2 regions of the Arthrobacter sp. JUb115 genome follow, and region 1 is predicted to be linked to the other one. Evidence: riboswitches for the same ligand, from Rfam matches in the RefSeq annotation. Region 1 holds a riboswitch; the other holds the start of a gene.
What was found. A riboswitch is a leader RNA that binds a small molecule or an ion and turns the genes downstream of it on or off. The one in region 1 is predicted to bind S-adenosylmethionine.
Positions count from the first base shown of each region.

Region 2: linked by a shared signal. The riboswitch ahead of EDF61_RS12790 (acyl-CoA dehydrogenase family protein) and the one ahead of EDF61_RS02270 (O-acetylhomoserine aminocarboxypropyltransferase/cysteine synthase family protein) in region 1 are both predicted to bind S-adenosylmethionine.

Region 1 is NZ_SOBS01000001.1:486,490-492,076, forward strand. It holds gene EDF61_RS02265 (cystathionine gamma-synthase) at 193-1,398, opposite strand; gene EDF61_RS02270 (O-acetylhomoserine aminocarboxypropyltransferase/cysteine synthase family protein) at 1,395-2,708, opposite strand; SAM riboswitch class I at 2,797-2,887, opposite strand; gene EDF61_RS02275 (LysR family transcriptional regulator) at 3,120-4,061, opposite strand; gene EDF61_RS02280 (DUF1852 domain-containing protein) at 4,184-5,176, shown strand; gene EDF61_RS02285 (methionine synthase) at 5,196-5,587, shown strand, end outside.
Region 2 is NZ_SOBS01000007.1:17,800-23,386, reverse strand. It holds gene ggt (gamma-glutamyltransferase) at 1-795, shown strand, start outside; gene EDF61_RS12795 (LLM class flavin-dependent oxidoreductase) at 878-2,281, opposite strand; gene EDF61_RS12790 (acyl-CoA dehydrogenase family protein) at 2,339-3,670, opposite strand; SAM riboswitch class I at 3,686-3,777, opposite strand; SAM riboswitch class I at 4,045-4,146, shown strand; gene EDF61_RS12785 (ABC transporter ATP-binding protein) at 4,152-4,973, shown strand; gene EDF61_RS12780 (aliphatic sulfonate ABC transporter substrate-binding protein) at 5,059-5,587, shown strand, end outside.

The DNA of each region.
Region 1 (5,587 bases):
ATGGATTTCGCGGCATAGGCGGCTCCCCGAAAGCAATCGTCGTGAGGGGCGCAGATCGCGATGCCGGAGATCATTAGGTCGGAACCCAGTTTTGCAAGCTTGGAGTGCCCCGGAGGCGCGAATCGCTAAGCGGTGCCGACGTCTTGCACGCGGGCCTTCCTGTGCGGACGGCCCGCGTGCTGCGACGGCAGGTCAGGCGGTAGCCAGGCTGCGGTGCTGGATGCTGTCGGCCTCGGAAGCCTTCGCGGCTGCGGCCAGCCCGCGTTCCAGATCGGCAATCAGGTCCTCGGGCTCCTCGATGCCCACCGAGAGGCGGACCAAGTTCGCTGGAATCTCCAGCGGTGTGCCGATCAGCGAAGCGTGGGTCATTTCGCGCGGATAGCAGACCAGGGATTCAACCCCACCCAGGGACACCGAGAGCTGGAAGTATTCCATGGACTCGGCGAAGGCGCGGGCTGCCGCTTCATCGGAGAGCTGCAGTGAGAGGATCCCGCCGAAACCGCGCTGCTGGCGCTTGGCGAGCTCGTGGCCCGGATGGCTTTCCAGCCCGGGATAGTAGACGCGGGCGACCTCGGGACGGTCATCGAGCCAGCGGGCCAGAGTGGTTGCGGTGGCGCAGTGGCGTTCCATGCGCAGGCCCAGGGTCTTCAGCCCGCGGGCGGCCAGGTAGGAATCCTGCGGACCGGAGACCGCTCCCCCGGCGAACTGCTGGTAGCCGACGGCTTCGGCCAGGCTCTGCCCGCGGTGCAGGTAGTCTGCCACGATGACCGCGCCACCGAGCACGTCGGAGTGCCCGCCGATGTACTTGGTGGTGGAATGGACCACCGCGTGGGCGCCGAAATCCAGCGGCCGCTGCAGGTACGGGGTGGCGAAGGTGTTGTCCACCACCAGCAGGGCGCCGTGCTCGGCGGCAATGGCGGCCCAGCCGGCCAGGTCGGCGATGCCCAGCAGCGGGTTGGACGGGGTCTCCACCCAGAGCAGCGCGGTGTTCGGGCGCACCGCGGCGCGCACCGCATCCAGGTTGGTGATGTCCACCGCGGAAGAGGTGATCCCCCATTTGCTGTGCAGCTTGGAGATCAGCCGGTTGGTGCCGCCGTAGCCGTCGGCGCCCAGGATGATGTGGTCGCCCGGCTGAAGCACTGCGCGCAGCAGGGCGTCTTCGGCGGCGATGCCCGAAGCGAAGGAGAAGCCGGCGGCGCCGCCTTCCAGCGCGGTGAGCTGGGATTCGAACCCGTTGCGGGTGGGGTTCGAGCCGCGCGAGTACTCGTGCCCGGCGCGCAGCACGTTGATGCCGTCCTGGATGAAGGTGCTGGTCTGGTAGATCGGCGGGATCACCGCACCGGTGTGCGGATCCTTGTGCTGGCCGGCGTGCACGGCCAGGGTGTTGAAGCCGCTCATGCGAAACTCACTTCCTTGGTGCCGGCGGTGGCCTGGGTTGCGGCCAATGCAAGATCCAGCGATTGGGTGATATCTGCGAGCAGGTCGGCGGGGTCTTCCAATCCCACCGACAGGCGCAGGGTGGAGGTGTTCAGGCCGGCGTCGGCCAGCTGTTGTGCGGAGAGCCGGCAGTGCGTCATGGTGGCCGGGTGGGAGACCATGGCGCGGGTGTCCCCCACATTCGCGGCCAGGGAAATCAGCTTGAGCCCGTCGATCACCGGGGAAACCAGGGATGGGTGGGCCAGCTCGATGGCCAGCACGCAGCCGGTGCCCTTCGGCGCCAGCGCCCGGGCCAGCTCGTGGCTGGGGTGCTCGGGCAGCGAAGGGTGGTGGATGGCGGCAATGCCCGGATACTCGGCAAGCGCGTCGATCAGCCTGGTGACGCTGCGCTGCACGTGGGCGGCGCGCACCGGCAGGGTTTCGATTCCGGCCAGGATTCCCTGGGCGCTGGCCGGGGCCAGGGTCGGGCCCAGGTCGTGCAGGAACTTGGAGCGCACCAGCATCGCGTAGGCGGCCGGTCCGTGGCGCTCAAGCAGCGAGGTGTTGTTCAGACGCACCCGCGGGGCGGCGATCTGTGGCCAGCGGGCGGCATCGGAGAAGTCGAATTTCCCCGAGTCCACCACGACCCCACCGAGCACCGAGCCGTGTCCGGCCAGGCCCTTGGTGGCCGAGTGCACCACGATGTCCGCCCCCAAATCCAGCGGGCGCACATTCAGCGGGGTGGCCAGGGTGTTGTCGACCACCACCGGGATGTTGTGCTCGTGGGCGATGGCCGCGATGGCGGGCAGATCGGCCACGGTGCACAGCGGGTTGGAGACCGACTCCAGGAAGAACGCCCGGGTGTCCGACTCAATGGCAGCGGCCCAAGCGGACGGATCGGCCTGGTCGACAAAGCTGATGCGGATGCCGAAGTCCGCGAAGGTGTCGGTGAACAGGTCCACGGTGCCGCCATAGAGCGAGGAGGAGGCCACGATGTGCTTGGGACCCTGGGTCAGGGCCAGCAGGGACAGGGCCACGGCAGCCTGCCCGGTGGCGGTGGCCACCGCGTGGGCCCCGCCTTCCAAAGCGGCCACGCGCTGTTCGAGAATCGAAACGGTGGGGTTGCCGGTGCGCGAGTAGGTGAAGCCGGCCTGGCGCAGCGCGAACTTCTCCACCGCTTCGGCGTGCGATGCGAATTGGTAGGCCGCGGAATTGTGCAGCGGCGGCAGCATCGGGCGGAAGTCTCCGCTCGGGCGGTACCCTGCGTGCACCGCGTCGGTTTCCTGGCTCATAGCTCCTCCTCGATTCTCTGCGAGGGAGTGCACCGATTGGCATCGTGCGGCGGCACGAAGCACAGTACGCAAAAACGCGTTCGGAACTGCTCCATCGTTCCTGGCATTAGCACCTTTCGGTTTCCCGATGGTTGCTGCGACGTCAACGAGCCAGATCTCTTAGTCGCTCTTGATGGTTTGTTGTTCTTCCATGGTTGGCTATCTGCCGCAAACGGCGCAAGCGGTATCCGGCGCCCGGCTTCATACAAGGCCGCCACGCTTCATATGACTTCTCGTTGTCATGATGACGCGGTGGCCGGCAGCACTTTATGACGCGACCTTTTGAGATGAATCGGCGTGATGCAGGGGTTTTGCTGGAAGTTTGTGACGATGTGCCGGTGCTCGATGACCGGGGGTTACGCTGCTGGCGGCTCAGCCGAGCACTTCTACCCCGAAGCTGGCGACCACCGTTCGCACTTCTTGCAGGTAGCGCTGGGCCTGGTCGGTGAGCGGGATGGCGGCGTGGTCGATCCAGCCGATTTCGATGCGCTCCTCGATGGCCAGCGGGATGGCCACGATGGAGGGGTCCAGCTCATCGCTGATGATGCCGGTGGAGATCGTGTACCCGCCCAAGCCGATCATGAGGTTGAAGATGGTGGCGCGGTCCGAGACCTGGATTTCGCGTTGGCTGGAGCGCGTGGAGAGCACCTCTTCGGCGAAGTAGAACGAGTTGTTCGCCCCCTGGTCGAAGGTCAGCCGGGGCAGGTCTTCGAGGTCCTCGAGCGTGACCTGGGTTCGGGTGGCCAGCGGGTTGCTGCGCGAGATGAAAATGTGCGGATCGGCCAGGAACAGCGGGTGGAAGACCAGCCGCGATTCGCGCAGCAACTTGTCGATGACCTTCCGGTTGAAGTCGTTGCGGTACAGGATCCCGATGTCGCTGCGCAGCGTGCGCACGTCCTCGATGATCTGTTCGGTGCGCGTCTCGCGGAGCGAAAACTGGTACTCCTCGGCCCCGCTGGCCTGCACCATCCGCACGAAGGCATCCACCGAAAAGGAGTAGTGCTGGGTGGAGACGCCCAGCAGCCGCCGGGCGGAGGGCCGGCCGAGATATCGATGTTCAAGAAGCTCCACCTGCTCGAGCACCTGCCGGGCATAGCCGAGGAATTCTGCGCCTTCGGCGGTGAGCGTCACTCCCCTGGCCGAGCGCACCAGCAAGGTGCGCCCCACCCGCGATTCAAGTTCCTTCATCGCCGAGGACATGCTGGGCTGCGCGACGTAAATGAGGTCGGCGGCAGCCGAGATGGACCCCTCGGAGGCGACCGCCACGAAATAACGAAGTTGCTGCAGCGTCAATCCATTTGTTCCCTGAACCATAGCCAGAGTCTATATCAATCCATAGTTATATCGAGTTACCCGATATCAAGAATCACCCTGCATGATTGACGCAACGACTTTCCCTCGGCCTGCCCAGGCCTCCCAAATACAGATTGGCCATCATGGCAGACGCATTAAATTTCAGCATTAACACCACCAGATTCGACGAGAATTACTCCCCTTCGACAAATTCGCGCACCACCACGAACTTCGCTAATTTGGCACGCGGAGAGCGCCGCGAAGAGAACTTGCGCAATGCCCTGACGATGATCAACCGTCGCTTCAATTCCTTGGCTCACTGGGACAATCCCCAGGGTGACCGCTATTCTCTTGAATTGGAAATCATTTCCGCAAATGTGCATTTTTCTGCCGATAATACCGGCCAGCAATTTCCCCTTTTAGAAGTGCTTGAAACCACGATCGTGGATAAACTCACCGGCACTCGGTCCCAGGGCATGGTCGGCAATAATTTTTCTTCTTATGTGCGCGATTACGACTTCAGCGTGGTGCTTCCAGCTTCGTGCAATGACAGCGGAGTTCCGGTACTTCCAGAAGATTTCGGCGATCTCCACGGACAGCTCTTCCAGCATTTTTTGAACTCACAGGCCTACCGTCAGCGTTTTGCCCAGCTGCCGGTGGTGTGCATCAGCGTCTCGACTTCCAAGACCTATTTCCGCACCGGCAACAGCCATCCAGTGCTCGGTTTGGAATACCAGCAGGATGAAAATTCATTGACCGACGCTTACTTCGGAAAAATGGGCTTGAGCGTACGTTACTTCATGCCGCCAGGCGCTGTTGCGCCACTGGCTTTCTACTTCCGCGGCGACCTGCTCAACGATTACACGAACCTTCAGTTGATCAGCCTCATCAGCACGATGGAGACATTCCAGAAGATCTACCGTCCGGAGATCTACAACGCCAATTCGACTGCTCCTTCCGTGTACCACCCGAGCTTAGACGCCGAAGACTTCTCCCCCACCCGTGTCTTTTATGACCGCGAAGAGCGAACCCAATTGGGCAAGATCCAAGGCAAGTTCACCGAAGAGCATTTCATCACCCCGAATCGCCAATTGCTCGATCAGTGGTCCGCTTCCTGCCCGACACCCGTCGCCTAAGATCCAGAAAGATTCCCCTATGACTTCCCCGCTTATCCCCACGTCAATTGTCGGCAGCCTGCCCAAGCCGTCATGGCTTGCCGAACCTGAAAAGCTTTGGTCCCCTTGGAAGCTTGAGGGCGCGCAATTGCGCGAGGGCCAACAGGACGCCATGCGCGCAGCGGTCCTCGAGCAGGCCCAGCGCGGCATCGACATCATTTCCGATGGCGAGCAGTCCCGCCAGCACTTCGTCACCACCTTCATCGAGCACCTGAGCGGTGTCGACTTCGAGAAGCGCGAGACCGTGCGCATCCGCAACCGCTACGACGCCAGCGTCCCCACCGTCGTTAGTGCCGTAGAACGTGAAAAGCCAGTTTTTGTCGAGGACGCAAAGGCCCTTCGTTCATTCACTGACAAGCAGATCAAGTGGAC
Region 2 (5,587 bases), on a different contig from region 1:
GATCGCGGCAAGTACGTCGGCGACCCCGCGTTCACCAGCGTCCCGACACGGACCTTGACGGACAAGTTATTCGGCGCGGATCGTGCCTGCGCCATTGATCCGGATCAGGCCGCAACGAAGCCGGTCGCTCCGGGCGACTTGGAAAACTATGATGGCCAATGCCCTGCGGCCACCAGCGAACCGGTAGTGGAGCAGGATACGGAGAACATCTCCACCACCCATCTGTCGGTCGTGGACCGTTGGGGCAATGCCGTTTCCTACACGTTGACCATCGAGCAGACCGGCGGCTCGGGCATGGTGGTCCCCGATCGCGGATTCTTGCTGAACAACGAGCTGACCGATTTCTCCACGGTGTACGACCCGCAGGATCCGAACCGCATTGAACCTGGCAAGCGCCCGCGTTCCTCGATGGCTCCGACCATTGTCCTGCAGGACGGCGAGCCGGTGCTGGCCATCGGCTCCCCCGGTGGTTCAACCATCATCACCACGGTGCTGCAGACCCTGGTGAACCGCATCGACCTGGGCATGAGCATCAGCGAAGCCATCGCCGCTCCGCGTGCTTCCCAGCGCAATACGGCAGTGGTCACCGCGGAACCGGAGTTTATCGAAGCCCACGGTTCGGCGCTCGAAGCCTTCGGGCACAAGCTCGCGCCAGCTGGGGATTCCTTCACTCCGCAGGCGGAAATCGGGGCGGTTGAAGCGGTGGAAATCGCTGCTGATGGCACGCTCACCGCAACGGCCGAGCCCACCAGGCGCGGAGGCGGTTCAGCCATGGTGCTGAAGCCAACCGAATAGGCCCGCAGGCAAATGGCGGCCCCCGGCAACTTCATTGGAAGTTGCCGGGGGCCGCCGTCTGCTGAGCTACCAGGCTATGCGCCTAAGCCTGGGCCGCCATCCGGTTGGAGATCTTGAACTGGGCTGCGCGGTGGGTATCCTTCACGCGGTCCCCGGCGCCGAACAGCTTGTGGCGCAGCGAGCCCTCGGCGTATTCGGTCTTGTAGACCCCGCGTGCCTGCAATTCGGGAACCACGTATTCGACAACGTCCTCGAAGGTGCCTGGAGTGACAGCATAGGCGAGGTTGAAGCCATCAACATCGGTGTAGTCCACCCAGTCGATGAGCTTCTCGGCTACCTCGGCACCCGAACCGACGGAGACCGGGCCGAATCCGCCCACGCCGATCCATTCGGCCAGCTGGCGGATGGTCCATGGCTTTCCGGTATCGCCGCTGGCCTTCTTGAAGGTCTCCACCGAGGACTGGATGGCGTTGGACTTCACGTCGTCGCCGATGACATCGTCTGGTCCGTAGACGGACATGTCGATGCCGGTCCACCCCGAAAGCAGTGCAAGCGACCCCTCGATATCCACGTAGGAGCTGTAATCCTCGAACTTCGCCTGGGCAAGTTCGGTGGTTTCGGCGGTAATGATGGTCTGCATGGCGAAGACCTTGATGTCGTAACGGCCACGCCCAGCGGCCTCGGCAGCGTCGCGGATCTTGCTGACCGCTTCCTTCAGCAGGTCGCGGGTAGGGCAATTCACGAAGATCGCTTCGGCGTTCGACGCGGCGAATTCGGTGCCGCGCTTGGAGGCGCCGGCCTGGTAGATCACCGGGGTGCGCTGGGTGGACGGCTCGGTGATGGCGATGCCCGGGACCTTGAAGTACTTGCCCTCGTGCTCGATCGGGTGCACCTTGGCCGGGTCGGTGTAGACACCGGTTTCCTTGTTGTTCTGCACCGCGTCGTCTTCCCACGAGCCCTCGAGCAGCTTGTAGACCACCTCGAGGTACTCATCGGCGTGGTTGTAGCGCTCGTCGTGCTCCATCTGGTCTTCCTGGCCCATATTGCGGGCCGCCGAGGGAAGGTAGCCGGTGACGACATTCCAGCCCACGCGGCCGTTGGTCAGGTGGTCCAAGGTGGCCAAGCGGCGGGCGAAAGCGTACGGGTGCTCATAGGCGGTGCCCGCGGTGACGCCGAAGCCGAGGTTCTCGGTCACAGCGGCCATGGCGGAAACCAGCATCATCGGGTCGTTGACCGGTGCCTGGGCGCCGGAGCCCAGCGGGGTCACGTTGGTGCCCTTGTACACGTCGTAGGTGCCCAGCACGTCGGCAAGGAACAGTCCGTCGAACTTTCCCTTTTCCAGCACCTTGGCCAGGTGGGTCCAGTAGCCCAGGGTGTTGTAGGTCGAGGCCTTGTCCTGCGGATGGCGCCACAGGCCCGGCGACTGGTGCACCACGCAGTTCATGTCGAATGCGTTGAATAGGATCTCGCGCTTGTTCTCGCTCATGGCTTTGCCCCCATAGGTCGGTAATCGTGGAAAGTTGCTGGTTTGCGTCGCAGGCCCTCAAGCCCGCTGGGTTGAATCTTCGCCGGTGACGGACAGCCGCTGCGGCTGGACCCCGTTGATCTCGTAGTCCCCGACGATGCGCGCCTTGTAGATCGCCGGGTTATGCGTGGCGATGGTGCGCGCATTGCGCCAATGCCGGTCCAGGTTGCAGCCGCTTCTGGTGGACGAGGCTCCCAGTCCGTCGAAGAGCTTGCTGGTCACGCCGATGGCCAGTGGCTGCACCACGGTTTGCGCGCGGTTGGCGGCCAACTCGCATACGGCGTAGCGTTCCTCGTCGTTCAGTCCCGGATCGCCCAAGGCGGCTTCAACTTCAAGGACTGCGCCGATCACCACGGAGTCGGCAGCGAAGGACTCCGCGGAAACTTCGCCCACCAGCTGGAGGACCTGGGGTTCCTGGTATACCGGCACCCCGGTTCCAGTGGTGAAGATGCGGGTGCGCGCCTGCACCGCGTGACGCAGGTCGTTCAGTGCGGCGCGGGCGATGCCCGCCTGCACGGCCATGAGCACCAGCTGGAAGATCGCCGCTTCGGAGTCATTGGTCTGCTGCGGCATGAAGCAATCCACCGGGACCTGGTGGAATTCGGTGGTGCCGGTTCCGGTGAGGCCCTGGCCGAACCCATCCCAGTCGTCGAGGATCTTGACGCCGCTGCGCTGGGTGGAGACCACGGCGATCTGGCGGCCGGCGAGCTCCGGGTGGGCCACCGCAACGGTGGTCCAGTCGGCAAAAATGGTGCCGGTGCAGTAGTACTTTTCACCGTCGATCACCCAGCGTCCATCCAAGACGCTGGCCTTGGTGTTCAAGGTGCCCAGGGCGTTGCCACCGCGTTCGGTGTAGGCGTTGCCGATAATCTGCCCGGCAGCGATGCGAGCGACCCACTTCTTGCGCAGTTCTTCGTCGTCCAGCACCAAGACATTCTCAACGAATGCGATATGCGCGCGCCACAGCTGGCCTACGTGGGAGTCCGCCTCGGAAAGCTCGATGAGCAAGCGGAAGACATCCACCAGCCGTGCACCATAGCCCCCGTCGGCAACGGAAAGGCGCAACGCACCGAACCGCTCGCGATTCAGCAGGCCTACCTGCTCGAAAGGAAGCACGCGGTTCAAGTCGCGGTCCTTGGCGGTTGCAGCGATCTGCGCAAAAACGGGACGGAAGATTTCGGCCAGCCGGTCGTATTGCTCATCCGCACTTGGTCCGGGGGTGATTTTCAGCAATTGCCTAGTCGGCAACTGTTCTTCAAACTTGTCCAGGTCCATTGCGGTGGCCTGCGAAGGGTCACTGAGCTGGTTGAAGTCCAGTCCGAGGGCATTGTGCGATTCACCAATAGGCATCAGGGTTCTCAATTCTTTCCATCGGTCCTGGCGGTAGCACCGTCCCGCTATTGGGGTGGTTGCTGCGGCGTCGTGGAGCCAGATCTCTCAGCCGCTCTGGATGGGTCGTAATTCATTTGTAACGGTAATAAACCGGTGATTCCAACCCGCGAAGTCACATTTCGTCCCAGTGCCGGCAGTGCCCATCTTCAAATTTCACAGCCTATTCCGTGTCCTGCCGAAGATGAGTTGCAAAGTTTTGCTTAATGTCGAGCAAACCGGCCTGCAATAAAATAAATAACGAAATTTCTGGGCAATGTGACGTAGTTGTCGAAGATTTTTTCATATTACGCGAGATTTGCGTTCAAATCGTTCGACTCGTTGTAATGGACACGTAACCATCCCGAGCGGCCGAGAGATCTGGCTCGTTGACGCCGCAGCAACCACCTTTGGAGTTTTGCTCTGCAGGCCGGTGCTACCGCCAGGACCGATGGAGATGAACATGACTCTTTCCTTTGCAGCGCCCGAGGCAGCTCCCGTTGTCTCAGCTTCAAGCGCCCTGGACGTGCAGTTCAGCAACGTGTCGCGGACCTTCACCACCAAGATGGAAAACCGCACCGTCCTGGCCGATATCAACCTGCAAATTCCAGCAGGTCAAGTCGTGGCCATTCTTGGAGCCAGCGGTTGCGGAAAATCCACGCTGCTGCGTTCAGTATCGGGCTTGGACCACCCCACCACCGGCACCATCCGCACCGGCACCCGCGAGGTCACCGGCATCAACGAGTTATGCGCCGTTGCTTTCCAGGAGCCCCGGCTGCTGCCATGGCGCTCGGTTCGCCAGAACATTGCACTGGGCCTGGCACCGGAAACCGATAAGCGCTCCGGCAACGCGCTGATCGAGGAGTTGATCGAGCTGACCGGTCTGAGCCATGCAGCCAGCTTGCGCCCACGCGAGATCTCCGGAGGCATGGCGCAGCGGGTTTCGCTGGCTCGCGCGCTGGCTCGGCGCCCGGGTGTATTGCTTCTTGATGAACCCTTTGGCGCCCTCGATGCGCTGACACGCTTGAAGATGCAGGATCTGCTGCTCTCGATTCACGCATCGTTCCCCACCACCGTTCTCATGGTGACCCATGATGTGGACGAGGCGTTGACTCTGGCTGACCGCGTGATTGTTCTGGGGCGAGGCGCTGGGCATAGTGCAGCGGGCGTCATCGAAGATCTGTCCATCTCAGCTGGGCATCCACGCCGGCATACCGATGAAAAGTTCGTTGCAGATCGCCTGCACCTATTGCGCCTGCTCGGCGTCGACCCAACCAACCATTAGTCCCGGCCACGCCGTGGGTCCCGAACCATTCGTCCCCTTTGCCTTTTCACCTACACCGCTTGCACGCACAATTCTAGGATTCTCCATGCTTTTGAACCGTCTCACCCGCCGCACTGCATTGTCCGCCGCCGCCTTGATCGTTGGCGCAGTTGCCCTGACCGGCTGTGCTGGCGAAAACGCTACAGCCTCCTCGGATGGTCAGACCCTGTCCATCGACTTTGCCACTTACAACCCGCTGAGCCTGGTACTCAAGGAAAAGGGATGGTTGGAAGCAGCCGCCAAGGAGCAGGGCGTAAATGTCGAATGGATCCAGTCCGCAGGTTCCAACAAGGCCAATGAAGCTCTTCGCGCCGACGCAATCGATGTTGGTTCCACAGCCGGTTCCGCTGCGCTCCTGAACCGTTCTAACGGTGCACCCATCAAGACCATCGCACTGTATTCGCAGCCGGAATGGGCGGCCCTGGTAGTGGATAAGGACTCGAAAATCGAGTCCGTTGAAGATCTCGCTGGCAAGACCGTGGCCGCTACAAAGGGCACCGACCCATACTTCTTCCTGCTGCAGGCGCTGGAATCCGCGGGCTTGAGTGAAGCTGACATCAAGCTGCAGAACCTCC